DNA from 3 places in the Siphonobacter sp. SORGH_AS_1065 genome. Region 3 is predicted to be linked to each of the others. Evidence: riboswitches for the same ligand, from Rfam matches in the RefSeq annotation. Region 3 holds a riboswitch; each other region holds the start of a gene.

Region 1 (8,031 bases), on a different contig from region 3:
AAGTAGTGGTTAGGATTTTCAGCATATCAGATTTGACCAAGAGAAGAAAGAATAGGAATCTAAGATAGACAAAAAACCTAGAGACGCGATTCATCGCTTCTGGGTAAGAGGCGGTTTTAGCTATCCTGACGTCCATCTTCTGGGTAAGAGGCAGTTTTGGGTTACCCCTACGTTACTTCCATTTCCCGGCCAGACGCGATGAAGTCGCGTCTCTACAGGGTAGAAAACCAAAAGCCCGGATTGTTTATACAATCCGGGCTTTTTAAAGAGATATAATTCAAGGAATTACAGACCAAATTTGGCTTTTACCTGATCCACGTAATCCAGTTTTTCCCAGGTAAATAATTCTACTTCCTGCTCGATTACTTTTCCGTCGGGAGATTTGAATGTTTTCGTTACCACTTTCGATTCGCGACCCATGTGACCATAGGCTGCCGTTTCGGAATAAATTGGGTTACGAAGTTTCAGACGCTGCTCAATGAAGTAAGGACGCATGTCGAAGATCTCGCCTACTTTCAAGGCAATTTCTCCGTCCGTTAATCCCACCTTCGAAGTTCCGTACGTGTTGATATACAGACCGCAAGGTTCTGCTACACCAATGGCATAAGAAACCTGAACCAATACTTCATCCGCCAGCCCAGCGGCAACCAGGTTTTTCGCAATGTGACGCGTAGCGTAAGCTGCCGAGCGGTCTACTTTCGAAGGATCTTTACCCGAGAACGCACCCCCACCGTGGGCACCTTTTCCGCCGTATGTATCAACAATGATCTTACGACCCGTCAGACCCGTATCCCCATGAGGACCACCAATCACGAATTTACCCGTAGGGTTGATGTGATAGGTAATTTCTCCTTCGAATAACTGGCTTAACTCAGGTTTCAGAGCAGCTTTCACGCGGGGAATAACGATGTTAATGATGTCTTCGCGGATTTTAGCGAGCATCGTTTCGTCATCACCGAAATCATCATGTTGCGTCGAAACAACGATGGTATCAATTCGCTGAGGCGTGTTGTCATCACTATATTCAATCGTTACCTGAGACTTCGCATCGGGGCGTAAGTAAGGCATCAGCGACAGCTCATTATTACGAATGTCGCTCATTTCCTTCAGAATTTTGTGAGCTAAATCCAGAGCTAAAGGCATGTAGTTGTCCGTTTCGCGAGTAGCGTAACCGAACATCATACCCTGGTCACCAGCACCTTGTTCTTCAGGATTTGAGCGATCCACGCCCTGGTTAATATCGGCTGACTGGTCGTGAATAGCAGAAAGAACACCGCAGGAATTGGCTTCAAACATGTATTCAGACTTCGTATATCCAATTTTACGGATTACTTCACGAGCAATGCTCTGAACGTCAAGATAGGTAGTTGATTTAACTTCACCGGCCAAAACAACCTGTCCGGTAGTTACCAGGGTTTCGCAGGCAACTTTAGATTGAGGGTCGAAGGCTAAGAAATGATCAATGAGGGCATCTGAAATTTGATCGGCTACTTTATCAGGATGTCCTTCAGATACAGACTCAGAAGTGAACAAATAAGGCATGTTCTGTTAATTAATTGATTTGGGAGTACGAATCGATGAATATGTAATATTTCGTAATCCTTGGCCAAAGGAAGGAATTGAACGTTTTTGACTTTTCCTAAAAAGCTGATTTTCAGGAAAAAGTCCGTATCGTCAAACCACCGTAGCGTTCGAAACTCGGTTGGTGCCCTAGCTGGAGCCTCTGGATACTTTTGCAAAATTGTACATTCCGTGGAAATTCACCAAACAAGATGGCTTAACCTTGTCGGAATTCCTGAATATTTCGTTTAAAAATGTCAATGGCGGCTTTGGTAAAGGGAAGGATGGGCACGGAAACAATGACTTTTAAGTCTTCTGCCAGACTGCTTTCTTCATCCAGAAACCGGAAAATGCGGGGAGCCGGATTTTTTTGGAACAACCCCGTAAATATAGCAGCCGTAGATACCCGCTTTTTTAAAAAGACATTTAGAAAAACCTGATCGTAAAAGTAATTGAGAGCAGGGATGGCTTTATGAGTTACGGGCGAAACGTCGAAAGATCGTTCCAGGTTATGAACCAATTGTTGTAAACGCTTTTGCGTGCGGGTAAAGGTATAACCCGTGCTGGCCCGCGTATAACCGCCCGCAGTACCCACGCGAATCACGCGTGGAGCTGCCTGTTCCTGAGCAGGCTCGTCGCTCATGGGAATAACCCCGAATTCTTCTTCCAGAATTTCATAGTGCTGAATGGAAGTGAATTCCTGAATGTAACTTTTTAAACCTTCATCGTACTCTTTTTTTGAAAGCAGGGCCGGGGTAAAGAGCGTGAATTCAATGAGAGCTTCCGTTTCAGAAAAAGGCATGACGTAGACGAATCGACATTCGTTCTGCTGGTCGATTCGGAAATCCATCATAATCGGTACCTGCGGGTCAAAGGCAGGTTGATTAGTGCGAATGACCCAGCCTTTGAAGTGCTGTAACAGGTTTTGGTAGACAAAGCCACTCGCTGGCAAGGGTTTCATGGCTTGCAAAACGTGCGTACTATCGAAACACCAGCTTGCCCGGTATTCGCCTGCTTCGGTTTGAACAATGGCTTCCTGGTTATCAGACAGAATAGACTGAATGGGGCTGTATAAGAATTCAATGGCAGGGTTTGTCGCCAGTTCGTGATGAATAAACTGGTAGAAATCAATTCCGCGAAGTAACTTATACTGATGCTTGCCTAAGGTCAACTTTCGGGAAAATCCATTAGATCCATGAAACCAGATGGAATTCCATTTTCGGTAGAGGATGGACTCGAATGCACTTTCTCCTTCCTGCCAAAAGGCCCAGGTCCGGTCATTCCGGGTTTTCTTTTCACGATCAATGATCAAAATTTTCTTATCGCGTAAAGCACTACGATTGAGGTAATAGGCCAGACTTAGTCCAGCCATACCTCCTCCTGTTATGATGATGTCGTACTTCAAGCAATCGGGAATCTCGTGAATGAAAATAGAACCTGGAAAATTCGATTTTGTTTGAATGTAGAGAGGCGACTTCATCGCGTCTGAGTAGAGGCAATTTTTGTTACTCCCGCTATGGCTGGTGTCTTCACCCGCCATTAATAAAGCATCATGGTTGGTGAGGACACCAACCATGATGGAGCTCTGCCTGATCTCCATCTCCCGACTAGACGCGATGAAGTCACGTCTCTACCAAAAAGGCCTCGCTACTCCTAGGTAACGAGGCCTTTGACTCAAATCAATATAAATTATACGTTTACGTGACGTTCGGCGTGGTAGCTAGAGCGTACCAGTGGGCCCGATTCAACGTATTTGATACCTCGTTTTTCGCCCTCTTCCTTATACATCGCGAAGGTGTCGGGGTGAATCCATTCAATAACTTCGTGGTGCATTTTTGTAGGCTGAAGGTATTGGCCCAGCGTCAGAACGTCCAGTCCATGAGCGACCAGATCATCCATAGCTTTGAATACTTCGTCCTGCGTTTCGCCCAAACCTAGCATAATGCCCGTTTTGGTACGTTTGCCAAAGTCTTTCGTCCGTTTGATTTGCTCCAGACTCCGCGAATATTTCGCCTGAGGACGTACGGGGCGATACAGACGTTCTACCGTCTCCATATTATGGGAGACCACTTCCTGTCCGGCAGCAATCATACGCTCCAGAGCAGCCCAGTTTCCTTTCGTATCAGGAATCAGCGTTTCAATCGTTGTGCTGGGGCTTAATTCTTTCGTCAGGCGAACCGTCTGATACCAGATTTCAGCTCCCCGGTCTTTCAATTCATCCCGGTTTACAGAAGTCAGAACGGCATGCTTCACACCCATGATCTTAATGGCTTCGGCTACGCGACGGGGTTCGTCCGCATCATATTCGTTGGGACGTCCGGTTGCTACTGCACAGAAGGTACAGGAACGCGTACAGACATTACCCAAAATCATAAATGTAGCCGTACCCGCTCCCCAACACTCACCCATATTCGGACAGTTTCCTGACTGACAAATGGTGTGGAGTTTATATTCATCTACAACTTGCCGCACGTTGCGGTATTCCGGACCGGTGGGGAGTTTCACTCGCAACCAGTCGGGTTTGCGGGTAGAGGAACCTGGCTTGTTCTCGCCTTTGGTGCCTGTACCGGGTTTTGTTATTACGGGTAGCTCAATCATCCCAATATCAATTGCTGATTTGATAAACAGTGGGGTCTATCAAAAGATGTACAAAGGTAATGAGCTAACCTGTAATGACGATAAAAAGTTGCGTTTGATAAAAGAATGAAGCTTTTCACTTGAATTGTGAGGGCGATAACCCCGTGAAGAAAGATGAGTTAGAAAGAATAACTTACCTTTAATGGCATTTTTAGGAAAAGTGAGAGAAAAGCTTTTCGGAAAATACGTCTCATTCATTCAATTAAGATAACAGTTACAGGCATGGCAACGGCTACCATTACGTATTTAGGACAACTTCGCACGCAGGCTACACACGTAAGATCTGGCTCAGAAATTATTACGGATGCCCCAGTGGATAATCACGGAAAAGGAGAGGCATTTTCTCCCACTGATTTAGTTGCTTCGGCTTTGGGTTCCTGCATGTTAACCATCATGGGAATCGTTGCCCAGCGGGACCAGGTGGATATTACCGGGACGCAGGTAGAAGTTACGAAGAGTATGGCTGAAAATCCCCGTCGAATCAGTGAGATCGCTGTTAAACTGATTGTTAAGACGAGTCAGCCCCTAACTGAAACTCGTAAAAAGAAGCTGGAAAACGCCGCCTTAACCTGCCCCGTAGCGGAAAGCCTTCATCCCGACCTAGTGAAGGCCGTTACGTTTGAATTTGTTGTGTAGAGTTTGGCGTTTTGAGTTTAAATGTTGTGCCGCTGCCGTCGTGGCGGCTCCATAGGGGCAGTAGTGCTTGGGGATTCTGTCTGTCATCATATCCTATAAGAAAAAGCCGGAATCATCTGTTTGATTCCGGCTTTTTTCATGCCGCTGCCAGCGGAAAAGCTGGCAGCAATCGGTTTAATTCTTTATGGAATGCGTTTAGACCTAAAGTCACTGCTGCCAGCTTTTCCGCTGGCAGCGGCCACGATGCTAGAAGATGCTGTTTAGTATCTACAACTTAAGGAAAAAGCCGAAATGATCACTTCATTCCGGCTTTTTCTTTAAGTAATACTGAAGGTTTTAATAACAAAATCCCAACACTTATTTACGACTTAACACTGATTCTCCCCACCAGGCTTGCTGGATTTTTTTATTTACTTCTACATTAGGGAAAATACCACGGAATAACTCCGCTCCAGGACCATAAGCAAAGACAGGAACAGGATTGGCAGTGTGGTTCGACCAGATGAATTTACCTTCTACCTTACCATTTCTCCAGTCACCGCCCGTCAGGCATAAGCCGCCCGTTTCGTGGTCAGCAGTGACAATAACCAGCGTTTCGCCATCTTTCTCGGCAAAGTCGAGGGCAGCTCCTACGGCTTTGTCAAAATCAAGCGTTTCGGTGAGGAGGTAATCCAGATCGTTGGCGTGGCCAGCCCAGTCAATTTGAGAACCTTCGGCCATCAGGAAGAAGCCATTATTATTCTTCGAAAGGATTGATAACGCTTTCTCTACTTCCTGACGAAGCATTTCACCGCGACCTTCTCTAACTTTTTTAGGGTTTTCGCGGGCTGTGAACGCTACCAGTTTTTTACCTTCCAGTTTCGTAAAATCACCAGAAGTATCCGCTACCGAATACCCTTTGTCTTTGAAAGCCGCTAGTAAGTTTTTCTGGTCTTTACGTTCGGTAAAATACCGCATCCCTCCACCAATGACTACATCAAGATCGGACGTAACCATATCCTCGGCGATGGCTTCGTGTTTGGACCTTGAAGATTGATGAGCGTAAAAATCTGCTGGTGTAGCATCCGTAATATCGCACGTAGTGACAATACCGGTTGACAGTTTTTTCTTCTTCGCCAGTTCGGCTAACGTTACCTGAGGACGGTTCGAAGAATCCACCGCAATAGCTCCGTTTTTCGTTTTGACACCCGTAGCCAGGGCCGATCCTCCCGCACCCGAATCCGTGATGAAATCCTTAACCGGGTGTGTCGTCGACATCCCCATGTAAGGAAGACGATTCATATGAAGAGAGCCTTTATTGGCAATTTGAGCAGCATAAACGTGATTAGCTCCCATACCGTCGCCAATCAGTAAGATTACATTCTTAGGTCGTTTGGGCGTAGTTTGAGCAAAGCTCGACACACAGGCGGCCATCAGTCCTAAACAGAGAAGTGCGTAACGATTCATAGATACTAAAGAATAATGTTTCGAATTGCAAAATTCCACTATTTCCTGAACCTCACGGCGGCTCATCATGTCAATAAATTGTTAATAATAGCGACCTAAATATCATAAATTGATAAATAGAAGAATAGTACCTGAATGCTTTGCAAACCAATAGCTGAGGAGTAATGCTTATTTTATGTAAATTGATTTTTGATCATAAATAAGAATTCGTTTGTGATTTACTAATTAATAACCTGCCCGCTTTTAGAAAACTAAATATTAAGTTAAAAACATGGAAAAATAAAAACCATTAATTTTATTTGTTGGAGTCAATCCTCGAATGTCCTTCATTTCACCACCTTAATCCTATGCTCACACCACCTATCCAACTACTGTTGTAGGCTTAAGTCCTACTACTTAACATTGTTTTAAGTACAGATGCTAGTCCTCCTAAAAAATTGACCTTCTCTCATTGAAGATAAATTTATTCTTTTACCTATCCTGATAAATATCCTTTATGAATCGGTTGTCCGCCTGGTTTGCTATACTCTTATGTATAGTCAGTCTCTCCACGTCTGCCCAACGCTTTAAAATTAGTAAAGTAACAGTTGATGATCTGGCCGCCAAGTATTATCCTCTGGATTCCGCCGCTGAAGCGGTAGTTCTAGGAGAGTATGGGTCCGTAGAAATTACGGATAATGATATTAAAGGTTATTATGCGGTACATCGACGAATTCGACGCATTAAAATCCTGAAAAAATCAGCTTATGATCGAGCTACGATATCGGTTCATCAATACCGTAGGGGGGCAGATAGTGAGGAAGTAATTCGCAATATTAAAGGAAAAACGTATTGGCTGGAAAACGGGGAAATTAAATCCGAAGACCTGAGCAGATCAGCCATCTTTACTTCCAAAACTAACAAAAACTTTTACGAGACGAAGTTCACGCTTCCCCATGTACAGGAAGGTTGTATTATTGAGTATGAATACGATCTGATGTCAGACTTTATTTTACAGCTTCCGTCCTGGGATTTTCAAACGGATATTCCTATCAAGTATAGTGAGTATTATGCAACCTTTCCTCCCAAATTAGGCTATCGGGCGGTCTTCCAAAACCCGGTTGATCTGGTGATTAAAGAATATTCTGAAAATCCCAATACGGGAACATTTATGCGGTATGCGGTGAAAGATCAACCGGCTTTACGGCCTGAACCCTACATCACCACGATAGATGATTATACCACACGTTTGCGTTTTGAGCTGGTTGAAGCAATGGTTAATGGCCGGATACAGCGGTTTAGCCAAAGCTGGCTGGATGTCGATAAAAAGATGGCTACCGACGATGAAGTGGGTAGTTACATTCGGAAAACTACATTCCTGAAAGCAGTGGCTAAGGAAATCAAAAGTAAGTACTCGGATACGTTGTCAATCATCAAGGAAGCCCACCGGTATATCCGTACAAACATGACCTGGAACGGGCACGTAAGTTACTGGTCGGCCAGCAGTCCCAAAACCATCTTCGAGCAAAAGACGGGTAATTCGGCGGAGATCAATCTAATCCTGATCGGTTTGATTCGGGAATTAGGTTTTGAGGCCAGCCCCGTGATTCTCAGTACCCGCTCGAACGGAGCTGTATTCATGGCAATTCCTATGATTTCTTATTTCAACGATCTCGTTGGGATAACGAACATTGGAGGAAAAGAAGTGCTTTTAGACGCAACGGATACGTTTCTTCCCTTGGGCGTTTTACCAGATCGTTGTCTAACCAGAAT
Region 2 (8,031 bases), on a different contig from region 3:
AGAAATAATAAGGGTAGTACCTTTATTGAACGTAAGTCTGAAGTTACCCTGGACATCGGTGGAGCTGCCGTGTGTGGTACCTTTGATGTAAACAGACGCTCCCGGAATGGGACCGCTGTCGGCGGAAGAGCTTACATTACCACTGATGATTCGTTGCTGTGCCTTCGTAGCTAAACTGATAATCAGTAGGAAAGTCAGGTAAAGAAAGTGTTTCATATATTAATTTACTAAATCTATAGAATTAGTAGAATAAATGAGTTGAAAGAAACCCGAGCAGGGGAAGCTCGGGTTCATTGATTTACTTTTTAGTGAACTGATCGTCGGTCAACGCATGCAGAAACGCCTCCAGATCAGTAATGTCACCTTCGCTTAAATTCAGGGGGGTACTAAGAGAGGGGTCCCGGTTGAAACCATTCTTGACAAACTGGTCGGGATGGTTGTAATAATTAATGACTTCCCGCAGTGTCTTGAACATACCGTTATGCATATACGGAGCCGTTAAGGCCACGTTACGCAAGCCCGGAACTTTAAAGTGACCCAGGTAAGTACTGTCTTTTACAATCCTGAACCGCCCCTGATCCAGCAAATCCTTTCCATCGAATAAACCAATGTTCTTGAATCGATCTGCCGTGAAATCTTCTCCTGAATGGCAATTGGCACAATTGGCTTTACCAATGAACAGATTTCTGCCACGAATGGCCGAAGCCGACATGGCCGCATCGTCCCCATTGATATACCGGTCATAGGGCGTATTACTGGTTTCCAGCGTTCGCTCATAGGCCGCAATTACCTCTGCCAGTTGAGTAGCCGTAACGTCTGATTTATAAAGTTTACGAAAAGCCTTTGCGTAAAACTTGTCGCCATTAAGGCGGGATACAGCTTCGGCGATGGGCAAGTTCATTTCGGTTGGGTTCGCAATCGGCTCCAGAGCCTGCATTTCTAGAGACGATGACCTCCCATCCCAAAAGAGTTGCAACCGACCTGCCAGATTCATCGCCGAAGGCGTATTACGTTCACCGGGGGTATTTCGCACACCCAGACTGAAGGACATCGTATCCGCAAAGGCAAATTCGGGTTTGTGACAGGAAGCACAGCTAATGGTGCGATCTTCGGAAAGAATAGGGTCAAAAAAGAGCTTTTTGCCCAGTTCTACTTTGCTTAGGGGTTCTTCTGAAGTAATAAACCTGAAGTTCAGAAAGAGTAATAGAATCCCCCCCAGAGCGAGGAAAAAGACTTTCATTGGGCATTTCGGGGATCAAAATTAAACGCTTGTCGGAAAGGAACGCATAAGCCTTTTTTATCGTGACAAACCTGACCAGTGATGTAGCCTGTGAAAAAATAATCTAGTTTATCGATTCTGACCTTCTGGCGAAATTCGGCCTGTTTTGTGAAATAAGAAACATTTATTTCCCAGGTTTTGTCTTGCTTCGTTTGGGGCGAAATGGGAACGACCGGACCTAGCACTGAATACGTGCCATTAGATACGAACTCAAAATGAGTGGGCTGAGGACCTATATCTGCCTTAAAATCAGAAGAGTACAAAGACCAGCCTTTTTCAACTTTAGCTTTCACGATGAGCTCTACTTCGTCACCGGGCTGGAGAGCGGTCTTCGATAGCGAATAATCCCATTCGAGTTGCTGAACGCTTTCCTGAGCCCATAGTGAGGTCACACTGGCTAGTAAAACGACTAGCCCAGTAAAAATTTTTCTCATAAACAAGGAAAGATTATCGACTCGCCGAAGCCGTGCCGCCCGCGTTAGCCACTAAGTTTACATCCAGTTCAAAGTCATTGTGGATGGCTTTGTCACCCAGATTTTCGAAGAAATTAGTCGAACGGAATTTGATGTCGTATTTGGTACGATCTACCGGAATTTTAGCTGATGCCGTTAACTGGTTTTTATCAGCCTTTACCGTGGCGGGAAAGCTTACTTCCTGCGTAATGCCCTTGATGGTTAACTTCCCTTTGACCTGCACTTGACCCGCTGCCTGTGGGGTTACCGACGTAATCACAAAGGTTGATTTAGGGTGTTTGTCAACCGCGAAGAAATCATCCCCTTTGAGGTGATTGACCAGCTTCTGGTTGTATTCCTGATCTTTTAAATCTGTAACCGTCAGCGTGCGAAGATCGCTTTCAAACGAACCGCCTTTCAACTTACCATTATCAGCAATTAGGGTGCCGCTGGTCAGGGTAACGTTGCCATAGTGTTCACCGGTCACTTTTTTACCTTTCCACACGATAGTGCTTTTCTGGGTATCTACTTTGTAAGTAACCGTAGCCTGAGGCTTTGTAAATGCGAATGACGCAAGGGCGAGGAGAGCGAGTACTTTTTTCATGACAAGTTTTGTTTAGGTTTTTGTAAATGTAGTTGATTAGTAGCGAATTATGGTTTTTTAAGGAGTATCGGGTAAACTACCCGATACTCGAATACATGGCAAATCAACTTTGACGATCGAACGATTATCGTGCGGCCACATCGCTGCTGGCCGGAGCTTCTTCAGCAATGTATTTGTCCAGGTCTTTATTCCACTTTTTTACGTAGTTTTTGTAGTATTTCCCCGTTACTTCCCCGGTATAACCCGTGTGGATTTGCTTCACGGTTCCATCCCGACCAATGATGATCGTTGTTGGGAACGCCATCATTTTATTGAGGGCCGCGAATTTCTCGGAAGCCAGTTTTTTATCCGCAATACCACCGAAGAGAATGTCGTATTCAATACCGTATTTCTCTTTCAGTTTACCTAGTGTGTACTTGGCGTATTCCAGATCATCTTTCTGTTCAAAACCAACCGCGATGGCTTCTACGCCGCGATGTTTATTGGCCTTGTACCAGGGGGAAAGAAAAGCCGTCTGATCCGTGCAATTGGGGCACCAGGTCCCAATGATTTCCACGATAACCACTTTGCCTTTGTATTTAGCATCGCTCAGTTTTACGGTTTTTCCATTCAGATCGGGGAAAGTGAAATCCAGTTTATTCTGACCTTCCTTCAGTTGAGTCAGAGCATAGGGATCCGGAAGTTCGGCCTTTTTGTTTTTCGTCCACTCCAGCTTTTGAGTAACGTATAACCCACGATCAATTTCGGCGGATAAGGTTTTGTCCTCGTTGATTTTTCCTTTGATCAATACGGGATTAGGCCCGGTGAAGCCCGAAAGAACAAATTCATTTCCCTGAACAGTCCCCTCCAGTTCACGGGAATCACCCACGACCGTCATGATCACGCCCGTCAGTTTATTCCCCTTTTGTTCGAGTAAAGCGACCTGATTCGCAACCGGTTCTTTACTAATGAGTTTGATTTCCCATTTACCGCTCAGGTTAGCCGCTGGGGCAATGTCTTTACCGGGTTCAACGAATCGGTAAGACTTACCGTATTCCGCCGTAAAAGGCAGCGAGTTACCCCGGAAGCTGGGCACCAGACTGCGGTATTCACCCGTTAGGTGGCCGTCGGGGTGAACCTTAGCTACCAGTGCGGCATCGTACGTATTCATTTTAATAAATAAAGAATCAGAAGCCGTTTGTTTGACGTGGAAGTGATCCTGACGGGTGCCATTGATGAGGGTGAAAGTAGCGTCTTCGGCTTTATTACCCTTTACTTCAAAATTAAAGGGAACCTTCTGTTCGTTAATGGTGAAAACGCCCCGCCAAACGCCTTCTTTCGGGAATTGAGTTTGCTGAGCCTGCGAAGAAAAACCACTGAGTACGGACAAGGTAAGGGCCGTGCCTTTGAGGAATGAAATGGCTTTCATTTTCATAAATAGATGTGTTAGAAATAGTTAGGAAATGCACTCGCGTTGAAACGCGTGCAGAGAAAGAAAGCATATACACCAGTGCAGGCAGGCAGATGCAAAAGACTTTCGTGATTAGTTGAGGTTGGACGGATCTCAGCAGCAGCAGGTGCAGCAGCGAGCATTGCATGCGAATAGCTTAGCGTTCATGGTTGGTTGTTGGGTTTATAGTTCCTAATTCAATAGGCAGGTTAGCACTGATTCCGTTCAGGAAAGTTGCTAAGGATTCAAAGAGCCTGTCTCTCCACCTTTCTTTATAAGCCGCAACTACTTTTGCAGGGAAGTAATTGAAGACTCTGCAAAGATATATACGTGAAAATGCATTATCCAAATAAATCTATAGATTTTATAGACTAATAACGTTTATTTTTTTAGCCAAACCTATTAATCATTTGTCAATCAGTAGATTGAGAATTGAAGTTAGATTAGGCAGCAGGCATTTATTCAAGCTAGATGCCTGCTGCCTGTGATTAATTACGGGTCATTAGCTTATTAGCGGTTAACTCACTGGCTGGAATGAGCCATACATATGTAGGATCGCTCGGTACGATGGCCGGTACAGTGCCTTTTGCTGGAAACGTTAGATTCTGCCGGTAAATGTCAATAGAGCGTAAGCCTTCGCCTAAAAACTCAATGCGGCGTTCTTTTAGAATCGTTTCCAGCAAAGCACTGGCATTAGGAAAGCTGGCGGTAGTCCACTGCGTGGAAGCATCCGACCTTGATCGCACGGCACTCAGCAACTGAACGGCTCGGGCATCTACTGAATTGGTCGAGCGGGTTCGTGCCTCAGCAAGGTTCAATAGCACTTCCGCGTAGCGAATAATCGGAGCTTTGTCGGTATAAGGCGACGGACTCGAGTATTTCGATAACCACTGCTGCCCGCCCGAAGTAACCACAAACTGGCGGCGGGCATCGGTCGATTTCCAGGTGCTTTCGCCCAGAATTCCTGCCGGGTTCAGGTAATACTCCCTGTTACCTGTCGGCAGGTAGTAAAAGCCAAATTGATTCTGCGTTCCTGGGTTGTCCTGATTGGTGAAAACGAGCGAGAAGATGCTTTCCGTTGTGGTTTGCGGTACGGCAAAGACCGAAGCAATATTGGCTTGCAAGGCATGCTTTACGCCCGTGGTGGCCGTAAAGGGAGCAGAAGCGGAGACAATCTTGTCGGCTTCCCGGATTACGTCATCCCATTTAGATTGAGCCAGATAAACTTTCGTTTTAAACGCAATTGCCGAATTTCGATGCGGATGCGAGACATTGGTCAATTCATCGGTATAATTTAACGGAAGGTTCTGCTCGGCGAAATTCAAATCCTCAATAATCTGAGCGTAAACTTCGGCCACCGTACTCCGGGCCAGATCGTTATTCGCTGCATTGGTTTCAGCCTGAAGCCGAAGCGGCAAGCCCGGACTGGAACCATTAGAAGTTGCCCCATACGACCGGGCATAAAACTGCAGTACGTAGAAATAAGCCACCGCTCTCACGAACCGAGCTTCGGCTTTGTATTTTAGCACTTGCTGGTCATAGTTGGCCGGAAACGTAGGAGGTACGAATTTGCTGGCGTTATCATCCAGACCTTTTAGAAATACGTTAACTTTATTAATAGAAGCATAAGCCGCGTCCCAGATGCCACCCGTCTGCGATTCGTTTTGTGTAAAGCTCCACACGTTAAAACCAGTACCCTGGTTGGCCTTGACATTCAGGAATTCTTCTCCCTGAATATCGCTATAAATGTGATAACGCCCTCCTAGAAAGGCTCCTGATTTAATGGACGAAGAACTGAATAACCCGTTCACCTGCTGGGCAATGCGGGCAGGTGTATCGAAAACGACAATGTCGGTGAAAAACGTAGTGGGTGTGGGTTCTAGTTTGTCTTCGTTGCAGGAAGAAAGTGCAAGTACGATTCCAAGGCCTAGTACGCGGGACGTATGTTTGAGTAAGTGATTCATAATCAGGAAGGGTTAAAAGCCAATAGTAATACCGAGGGATACTGTACGGGTTTGTCCCAATGCATTCCGGTCCACGCCGGGGCCCGTATTGCTGTTTCCATTCACCGTAGATTCGGGATCATAACCGCTGTACTTCGTAAAAACCAGAGCATTCTGCACCTGAGCGTACACGCGGGCACTCGATATATGAAGGCGGTTCAGAACATTTGGATTGATTTTGTACCCCAGCGAAACATTCCGCAGGCGAGCAAAATCGCCTTTTTCAATATTTTCGGAAATGGAGATAGCCGCTCCGCCGTTGGAAATGTTATCTCCGTAAACCGCCCGTGGTAATTTCCCATCTTTATTATTCGGTGTCCAGCGGTCGAGGAGATCCGTGCTGTTGTTATAGCCGCGTTGATCACGAGTTCCAGGTTTGGTGCCGTTCAGAACCTTATTACCTCCCGAGAATTGCAGGAATAAACCCAGATCGAAGTTTTTGTAGGTAAACGTGTTATCAAATCCGCCGTACCATTTTGGCAAAGCCGGGCCTTGATTTCTACCGTCGGCCAGCGTCGTTGCGGCAGATACAGATGTGCCTTCCAGCGTCGTCCATCGTTGGGATGCGGAGGCCGAATGATCGTATTGAACCACAGTTCCGTCGGCTTTCTGGAATAAACGGCGACCATTTTCAGGATTAACCCCCAGCGTAGTAACGGCCCAGAGACTGGAAACCGATTTCCCAATTTCAATTACGTTTTCACCGTTGATTATCCGCTGGTTATCTCCATTCAGGCTAATGACCTTATTTTTCAGCGTCGTTACATTCGCATTGATTTTCCAGCTGAACTCATCCGTACGAACGGCATGGGCCTGTACGCTGAACTCCAGCCCGGTATTTTGCATCGAGCCAATATTAAGTAAGAGAGAATTGGAGGGGATCCCTTTGGAAGATGCCTGCGGAACATTGAGAATCAGGCCATCCACATCGTTTTGGTAATAGGCGATTTCTCCGGTAATGCGATCATTGAGTAAGCCAAAAGCAAATCCAAAATCAGTCTTCTTGCTGGTTTCCCAGGACAGACTTCGGTTTCCTGCCTGATCGTAATAAAGCGTAGGGGAATCGCCCTGTAAACCAGCCGCGTAGGATTGCAGCGAAGCATAGTCATTAATGCCCTGATTATTCCCAACCAGACCGTAGCTACCCCGGAATTTCAGGTAACTTACGATTCGACTGATGGCTGAATTCGCCCAGAAAGTTTCATCTGAGATGGAGTACCCCAGCGAAGCACCGTAGAAGTTACCAAACTTTTTACCACTCGCAAAAGCTGAATAGCCGTCCCGACGGAAGTTAAGAGTAGCGAAGTATTTTTTACCGAAATCATAATTCAAGCGTCCGAAATAGGATAACAGGAAGTTTTCCGTTTGAGCCATGCTCACCGAAACTGTATTTACAAAGTTCCCCTTGACACTTCTGAAAAGTGGATCGGACTGGTTCGTTCGGTTTAAACCCCAACGGTCCACTGTAGAAAGTTGCTGTTCATTGCCGATCAACAAAGAAATATTATGCTTTCCAGCCAGTGAAAAATCGTATTGAGCCGTATTCTGCCAGTTCCAACGGTAGTTATTGCGATAACGGCTGGTCGCACTGCCACCCACAAATACGCCGGGAGGAGTAAGCGGACTTTCATACGATTCATCGACTACACTCAACCGATCAATCCCATATTGAGTACGGATGTTCAGCCCTTTGATGATTTCCCAATTGGCGTATAAACTTCCCTGCGTGGCGGCACCCGACGAACGATAGCGATCATTATCCATCACCGCCGCCAGATTGGACCAGATGGACGGAATACGGTTATTCATCTGACCGATCAAACCACCAGAACCGATATTATACGAGCCATCGCTATTGTACGGACTCAGGTTAGGGTCAGGGCTTAAGGCTAAACGCGGACCGTTGGTGTAGGAATAGACTTCCCCACTTACTGAACCTGAATTGACGGAAAGGGTGCTGGTGTTACTGATAGCAAAATTAGCTCCAATCGTAAAGGTTTTGAAAAGCTTATGGTCAATTTTAACACGAGCATTTTTACGATCAAATTCGTTATGCTTCACAATCCCCGCCTGATCGGTATATCCCAGTGAAACGTAATAATTAGTCCGCTCCGAACCGCCTGAAAAACTCAAAGCGTGCGACTGCGAAAAGCCATTATTCTGGTAAAATAGTTTCTTATAGTCGGTATCAATTAAGTTGCCGTTGGCGTCATAATTTAAAGCGTAACCGGGCGTTTGTCCGGCATTGGCAAGGGCTTCATTTT
Region 3 (8,031 bases):
TACTGCATATTATTTCCAGTCCTCAGGATGAAGCCTCAGTCAGTCGAAAACTGGGAGCTGCTATTTTGAAAGAGGTTCAGGAAAAATATCCAATCAATCAGGTAAAGGTTCGCGATTTATATAAAGAACCCGCTCCTCATCTGGATGAATCGCATATTAATGCCTTTTTTACGCCTAAAGAAAATCTCTCACCGGAGCAGGAGCAATGCATCAAGTATTCGGATGATGCCGTTGCGGAATTAATGGAAAGTGACGTTATTATTATGGAAGCTCCCATGTATAATTTCAACATCACGTCTACATTAAAGGCCTATTTTGATCACATAACCAGAGCCGGAATCACGTTCCACTACACGGGTAATGGTTTACTTCCCGAAGGACTTCTGAAAAACAAAAAGGCTTATCTGGCCATTACCTCGGGAGGTGTTTATTCCAAAGGAGAACTCAAGCCGTATGATTTCATTGATACGTACGTGCGTTTCTTTTTAACATCAATTGGCATTGAAGTGATGGGCGTTTTTCGAGCAGAAGGGCAGGCCATTGTCGGAAAAGAAGTTGCTTTGGAAGAGGGTATTAAAAGCATTACTATCCATTGATGGGTAGTTTTCGTCGCTGCTTTTTCGAATGGATCAAGAACTTGCTTGAGGATATAAATTTGTAATTTAGGAAGTTGAGTTAGTTTCTTTGGCCCCCGCCAAGAAATGGGCGGGGGTTTTGCTTATTCTTTAGAATGATAGCTTAGAATGTGCCTCAGCACGATGTTTCTTTTCTTCTGAGACGTTACGCTAATTGCCTGTTATCTCGAACGTAATTAGTGGTATAGCACGACAATAACCAAGCTGTTTACTGATAAGAAAGCATTCAAAAGGTAAGTAAGGGCATTCGTTTCGCTATGGATAACAGGTATTTGGGACAATGATATTGAAAAGAAAAGCTGGCAGCAACATTCACTCGTGTCCTGTTTAGTGTGCAGTGAAGTGTCAACAACTATTGCTCCGTTTGCTTCAATAAAGCCTTTCGCTTTTTGTGCTCTTCCACATTCCAGTTAAATCCATAGGCCTTTGTATACACATCCAGTGGCGGTAAGCCAACGCTTTTTCTGCGTTCATCTACCCGCTCGGGCTCTATTAACGGTTCTACATACCACTCCTTCGTAAGTGTATCCATACCAATCTGAGTTCCATAGATTTGTTCGCCGCCGCTTTCGAAAGCAACGCGATCTTCTAATAGAGCCAGATCAAATGATTCTGCTTTCCTTTCCCTGACCGCCTTCCGCATAATAGGTAGATAATGCTTCATGTTCGGTAAATTCGAATGCTGGATCACGAGGAAAAGGGTCTGGTTGGCTTCTTTACCAATCTGCTTTCTACTCAACCAGCCGTATCTATTTAATATAGTCCTTACTTCCTGCATATGAAGGGAGTCTTTGAGGGCTGCCTCTTTCCAAAAGGTTTTAGCCTGAGGAGATTCATAGCCATATTTTTCAGCAATAGGAATGTATGCTTCTCTACATTGCTGATCTTCCACCCGAATTTCAAGCAGTCGATTTTTGACGGACGTTAAGTTAGTTTGAGCGTAGGAAAGGGCAGGGAGTAATAGAAATAAAGAAAGTAACTTCATCAGAAAGGTGTATTAAAGTCACAAATCAAATACACCTTTTCTAAAATGCGGTCTAAAATTTATAATCGAAGGCCTTATTGTCAATCACGGCGTATTCCCTTCGCATGTGGATGCTAGGTTTGAGGGATAACGGCAGGTGGAACCTGCCTTGTGGTAAGAACGAGAAGGAATCTTGCACCAGTAAGTTCGGGGTTTAAACTAGACCCCTCATCTGCCATCTCGAACGAAGTAAGAAACCTTCTGTCGAATGGGGCGGGTTTAGTAAAGTTACCGCATGGCCCAACAAACTCGAAAAGGTCATAAGATCCTTCGCTTCGCTCTGGATGACAGACGCTGATGTAAAGTAGTGAGGAGTCATTTAAGTGTCCCCGGATGAAATCCGGGGCTATCCAGCCTGGATCTGTCCAGACCGGGTTCATCCAGACCGGAGCTACTCATCCAGACCGGAGCTACTCATATTGAATCCCGCTGGGGTTGTTGTTATAAATAGCCTTACGACAAATAACCCCGGAGGGGTTAAACATGAGTAGCCCCGGATGAAATCCGGGGACACTTAAATGACAGATGTTTGGAGCATTTGTTAAAAAAGAAAAGCTGCCAACTCTTATGCTGATAGCTTTTCTTCGAAGATGTTTTCAAACTAGGAATGCTTTACGAAGCCAGACTAACTTCTTCAGTCTGATACAATTCACTAAGGATAGACAAGACTTCGTTGATTTCTTCAAACGTATTATCCGCTCCGAAGGAGAAACGAACGTTTTCTTTCCCAAAACTGGTGGGAATTTCCTGTAGTACGTGCGAGCCTCCGGCGAGATTGGAACAGGCACTACCACCGGAGACGGCAATGCCGCGAGCATCCAGGGCTTCTACCAATGAGCAGGGGCCGTCGAGAATAGGGAAGGCGACGTTAATTAATCCGGGTAAACTTTCTTCGATGCTTTGACATCGACCATTAAACAAAACCCCGGGAATTTGCCGTTGGATTTCGTCGATGAACTGTTGTTTCAATGAATTCAGATGGGCGATGTTTTGCGTTTGATGGGTTATCGCCAGCTCCAGAGCCTTAGTTAATCCCACAATGCCGGGAATATTTTCGGTTCCTCCGCGTTGCCCCCCTTCCTGTCCGCCGCCGCTGATAAAGGCGGGCAATCGGTGTCCCTGACGGGCAAACAAAAATCCTACGCCTTTAGGACCACGGAATTTATGGGCCGAAGCCGTCGCAAAATCAACCGCATGAAGGTTTACGGGCACTTTACCGATGCTTTGAACGGTATCCGTATGGAAATAAGCTCCGTAGTGTTGAGTTAACGAATGCACTTCTTCCAAATCCAAAAGCGTACCTAGTTCGTTATTGGCATGCATGAGGCTGACGAGTCCGTTGGGATGTTTCTCCAGCCATTGGGTTAAATCAGGAATGGATACCCGACCCTGCTCGTCTAACTGGACGTAATGAACTTGAATAAGCCCCGCCTGTTCCAACTGTTTCAGCGGCAAAAGCACGGCTTTATGTTCAATCTTCGAAGTAAGGACATGGCGGATGTTAAAGTGCTGAATGCTACTTTTTAAAGCAAAATTATCGGCTTCGGTGCCGCCAGAAGTAAAGATAATTTCTTCGGGAGTAATGTTCAGTAAATCAGCAATTTGCCGACGACTCGATTGAATTACTTTTTTCGCTTCCCGGCCCGCCCAATGATTCGAAGAGGCGTTGCCAAAATGTTGCGTAAAATAGGGTATGATGGCTTCCAGAACAGCAGGAGACAAAGCGGTAGTCGCGGAGTTATCTAAATAAATACTCATGGTATAAAAGAGCTGATGAAGGGTGAATGAATGGACACGTAAGGAGCACAGGTATCAAATAAACCTGAGCGATGCTTGGTAATGAAAGTGAATCTCGTGACAAACGAGAGAAAGGCTTAACTCATCAGTAATGAGCAGGCCGATCGGTTCCTTAGATTGGGGAGGAATGACATGGCATATGGGGTTTATAGTTCCTAAAAATGTTAGGCAGGTTAGCACTGATTCCGCGTCGGAAAGTTGCTAAGGATTCGTCGAGCCTGTCTCTCCTCCTTTCTGTATAAGCCCCAACTACCAATGGTAATTGAAGACAATGCAAAGTAAAGTAGTGGAATTTAATAAAACAAATAAAATCTATAGAAATAGTAGATTAATAATACTATTAACACTTCTTGTTGTGCTATTTGTCTGTAAAATAGATGGTTACTAAAATTGTTTTTTCTAAAATTAACTTACTACTAGTAAAATAGTCATTGCTATGATTCATTACGTAGGTTTAGGCAACCGAAAAAACTAGTTACCTATGAAGTCATTGCTGAGAATCATTACGCTTTTCTTCTGTTTTCCGACCTTGGTATTCTCCCAAACAAGTGCATTGGAAAATGCTACGCTACTTCGTGCTAGGGAAGGGTTACCTTTCTTTTTTGAAAAAATAAAAGCTGGAAAGCCGATCATGGTAGGATACCTCGGTGGTAGCATTACCGAAGCCGGAAAAGGCTGGCGGGAGCAGTCACTGAGTTGGTTACAGAAAACCTATCCGCAGGTTCCCTTTCGGCAGATTAATGCGGGAGTTGGCGGAACGGGCTCGGATTTAGGTGTTTTTCGGGTGCAAACTCAGGTGCTCGATCAGAATCCTGATTTGGTTTTCGTAGAATTTGCTGTAAACGATAACGGTAAAAAGCCAGAGCAGATTTACAAAGCCATGGAAGGAATCGTTCGAAAAACCTGGCGGCAAAATCCTCATACCGATCTCTGTTTCGTATACACCTTAACGGCAGATCTGGCCCCAACTTACCAGCAGGGAAAACTGCCAGCTTCGGCTTTAGCCATGGAACAAATTGCGGAATATTATGGAATTCCCAGCATTTGTCTGGGGCTGGAGGTGGCAGCTTTGGCCCAGCAAGGTAAGCTGATTTTCAAAGGCAAACCCGAAGATGCACCGGACAAAATTGTGTTTTCAGTCGATAACGTGCATCCTTATCCCGAAACAGGGCATCGGTTGTATACGGAAGCCCTGGCGAAAGCTTTGAAGCAAATGGCGGACCTGAAAGTAACGCCACAAAAGCGGGTTTTAGCTAAACCTTTCGTGAATGATAACTGGGAAGCGGCCCGTATGATCGCAGTGGATGAATTGAAAAAACAAGGGAACTGGACGACAATTACTCCTAATACGGATTCCGTGACTTTGGCTTTGCAGCAGCGGTTTTCGAGCTTAATAAAATCCAGCACGCCGGGAGATTATCTGGAAGTAAAAATGAAAGGTCTGGCTTGCGGGTTGTATGATGTCATGGGTCCGGGAACGGGTCAGTATAGTATGGAAGTGGATCAGGACTTCAAACAAACCATTGCCCGGTTCGATGCTTATTGTACAGATTATCGCTCGAATTTCTTCGTTGTCCCTACATCGCCGAATCAGACGCATGTGATTCGATTTAAAGTTTCGGACGAAAAAGTGGATAAAGCCGCCATTCTTAAGACCCGAAACCAGGTTATGAATGATCCGTCACGCTTTCAGGAAAATGCCTGTTATGCAGGGAAGTTATTACTGGTGGGTGAAATAGTGCCGTAATGGAAATAACCGTTACATAAGCGAAACGCGAGAGAAGTATTCAAATAAATTCACAAGGAAGTCATTCCTGCTGACATAAGGCTGTCATGGATGGGGTAGACCTTTGGATCCATTCTCACTAAAACGCAAATGGATATGTCTATCAAAATGAACGCCGGAATTATTACTTCCCGCTTAGCCGAGACGAAACGTTTTTATCAGGAAGTTTTTCAGTTTGGGATTACGTTCGAAAACGATTTTTTCGTGCTTATGCATACGCCTGACCGCAAAGCCGAAATCAGCTTTATGTTACCGGAGCATCCTTCGCAACATCCTTTATTTCATCCTGAATTTGACGGTAAAGGTATTTTCCTAACACTGGAAGTGCCTAACGTAGACGAAGCATACGAGAAAATCAAAGATCTGAAGATCCCGATTGTTATTGAGTTGCGAGACGAACCCTGGGGTGACCGTCACTTTGCCTTTACGGATCCCAATGGAATTGGAATTGATGTTGTCACTTATACGCAGTTGAATATATTTTAAATAAAAAACCTCTTCTAAAGCTCAGAAGAGGTTTTTATGGGTGTTTAATCTTTAATGATTCGGAATGTTTGGCTTCGGTCCTTATCGATAAATCGGAGCAGATAGGTTCCGACTGGCAACGGTCGAACATCCATATCGTAAATAGATTCGTCGAAGTACTCTTCTGAAAGCAAACTTCCCGAAATATTATAGAGCTGGATTCGGTAATTACCTCGTTGGCCTACTTTTATTCTAATCCGTTCGGTTACAGGATTTGGGAAAACTTCAATGGCTGTAGAAACTGGATTCTCTACTGAAGTAACCAGTTCAATTCGCAATTGAGAAGGTTCAATGATACGTCCAAGTCCGCAATTGTTAACAACGCTGCTTAATTTGTAAACCATACTCTCTCCTTCTCGATCAAATTTTAGGGTGTCCACTGGAAGTTGCAGATTGAAACTAAGTGAAGAAAATTCATTTTTTAATACCACATACCAAGTGGGATCACCCGTCAACTCAATGGGAACGGATAGTCGCTGTCCGGGAAGAGCATAGGCCGTTTGGGAAAGCAGGCGAGCCGTGGGTTTACTATAAACAGCCAGAGGAATGGGGGAAGCCGCACTGGACGTATTAGGATCAGAGGCTACAACCATGACCCGGTAAGCTGATGCTTTGGGAAAATTCTCCGCAATGGGAACTTTGAATTGCTGATTACCCCAACTGATGGCATTAACCGTTTTGAAGTTGGTTCCCGTTGAATCCGACATTTGAACGGAAAATCGATTATTTGCTGAAAATGACCCCGAAGTTGTGTACGAAATGTATAAAGTATCACCCGAGCAGATTTGACCATAATTGTAGGCATTTGCCGCATTCACTACAGAAATGGAACGCTCGGTAGCTGGGTTAACTATGACTGTTGCAGAGCCCATTCCCCTACCTTTACCACAGCTGTTGGAAATTTCTTTGATGGTATAAGTAGTAGTCTGACTTGGTTTTACAAAGGCATATGTGCTAGAAGAATAAAAAAGGCCAGCAGAATTATCCGATAAGGTGTACGACACCAATTCACCTGTTTGTACAGGACTCAAAAACTGCAATGTAGCGGATTGCCCGGCGTTTATTGTGGTACTGCCCACCAGTCGATAGTCGGGAATAGCCTGAATATAGATGATCGTGGAGGCACGAATGACCGGGTGGGTGGATGATATTTCAAGGGTATAGATGCCAGGTGTAAAATTATGGGAAATGGATAGGGTGAAAGGACTGGAACCACTTGCGGCCGAATCCAGCCTAATGGCTTTTCGGGTATGAATATCAATGAGTGAAAGGACAAAATGGTTGGAGCTTTCGTAGTCACCTAAGATGGAGTATCCTACCTTCAATGTATTGCCTTGGCATATTTCGTAAGTACTTAGTGCATTCAAGCTCAGGCTTGGTTTTACTCGGACGGAGACTTGCCCAGAGGCTATGCCGTAACCGCACTCGTTGGAAACGGAGAGAATTTTATATGTATTACCTTTCTGTACAGTTACCTCGCGGGAGCCAGACGTAACTACTCCATCAGACCAATAAATTTGACCATAATTTGAATTTTTATAGGTAACATCCAGAGTTATATTTTGTCCCGGAGAAACCAAGTGATTTTGGGAAGCTAGTGTAACCTGAGGTGGAATTAAACTATTAAAAAGCAGTGTATCCGAGTAAGTACCCGGGTTAGAGACCATTATGCGGAAAGCTAGAAAGCTAGCAGTGCTGTTATATGGCCATTCAAAATCAAAATAGTCGGCTTGTCGGCTTTGAGCTACATCCACAAAATTCATAGGAGCGTCATGCCGCTCACGTGCACTGACCTGCAAGGTAAACGTCGTATTGGCGTTACTCGTTCCGCGAATCAGAAAAGGAAGCCGGATTTTTCCCTGAAAACAAGGACTTTTCTGGTAATAAGTCGAACGTAAATGCCGGGGCCAACTCACTCTCAGGGAATCCTGGGTGTAAACCGTTACTTTAAACATGGTATTGGGAAGGCTAACGGTACCGCATATATTACTGATGGATTTTAATTGATATGTGGTTGATTTGTAAGGAGTTAAGTCGGCATAAAGCGAATTGTAGACATCATTTGTATAGGTCTTATCATTTTTTCCATCCGAAATGACCATAGATAGAGGAGGATAGGCATTCTTTAGATAGGGACGATAATTGACTGTATGACCAGCGTCTATTTCCCTGGTGAAATTTTCAGACAGCAAGGCTATCTTTCCTGCATTACTGATGGGAAAGGATTGACTGGTTTTTGCTGGTGACGTAGAAATGATACGCAC

Evidence for each region. Region 3 has a riboswitch for S-adenosylmethionine ahead of QE390_RS21850 (cysteine desulfurase family protein). Riboswitches for the same ligand answer to the same signal wherever they lie in the genome.
Region 1: it holds a riboswitch for S-adenosylmethionine, as region 3 does, so the genes downstream of both, metK (methionine adenosyltransferase) here and QE390_RS21850 (cysteine desulfurase family protein) in region 3, are expected to answer to the same signal.
Region 2: it holds a riboswitch for S-adenosylmethionine, as region 3 does, so the genes downstream of both, QE390_RS22835 (peroxiredoxin) here and QE390_RS21850 (cysteine desulfurase family protein) in region 3, are expected to answer to the same signal.

What each region holds. Positions count from the first base shown of each region.
Region 1 is NZ_JAUTAM010000004.1:3,607,745-3,615,775, forward strand. It holds gene QE390_RS15645 (hypothetical protein) at 1-25, opposite strand, end outside; gene metK (methionine adenosyltransferase) at 286-1,542, opposite strand; SAM-I-IV-variant riboswitch at 1,618-1,736, opposite strand; gene QE390_RS15655 (lycopene cyclase family protein) at 1,778-3,136, opposite strand; gene lipA (lipoyl synthase) at 3,250-4,158, opposite strand; gene QE390_RS15665 (OsmC family protein) at 4,420-4,833, shown strand; gene QE390_RS15670 (alkaline phosphatase) at 5,191-6,279, opposite strand; gene QE390_RS15675 (transglutaminase domain-containing protein) at 6,776-8,031, shown strand, end outside.
Region 2 is NZ_JAUTAM010000008.1:54,490-62,520, forward strand. It holds gene QE390_RS22815 (TonB-dependent receptor) at 1-216, opposite strand, end outside; gene QE390_RS22820 (cytochrome-c peroxidase) at 299-1,240, opposite strand; gene QE390_RS22825 (protein-disulfide reductase DsbD domain-containing protein) at 1,237-1,713, opposite strand; gene QE390_RS22830 (YceI family protein) at 1,727-2,335, opposite strand; gene QE390_RS22835 (peroxiredoxin) at 2,460-3,749, opposite strand; SAM riboswitch class I at 3,945-4,045, opposite strand; gene QE390_RS22840 (RagB/SusD family nutrient uptake outer membrane protein) at 4,253-5,728, opposite strand; gene QE390_RS22845 (TonB-dependent receptor) at 5,741-8,031, opposite strand, start outside.
Region 3 is NZ_JAUTAM010000007.1:10,426-18,456, reverse strand. It holds gene QE390_RS21860 (FMN-dependent NADH-azoreductase) at 1-596, shown strand, start outside; gene QE390_RS21855 (DUF6624 domain-containing protein) at 988-1,620, opposite strand; gene QE390_RS21850 (cysteine desulfurase family protein) at 2,272-3,417, opposite strand; SAM riboswitch class I at 3,600-3,701, opposite strand; gene QE390_RS21845 (SGNH/GDSL hydrolase family protein) at 3,938-5,203, shown strand; gene QE390_RS21840 (VOC family protein) at 5,339-5,728, shown strand; gene QE390_RS21835 (T9SS type A sorting domain-containing protein) at 5,773-8,031, opposite strand, start outside.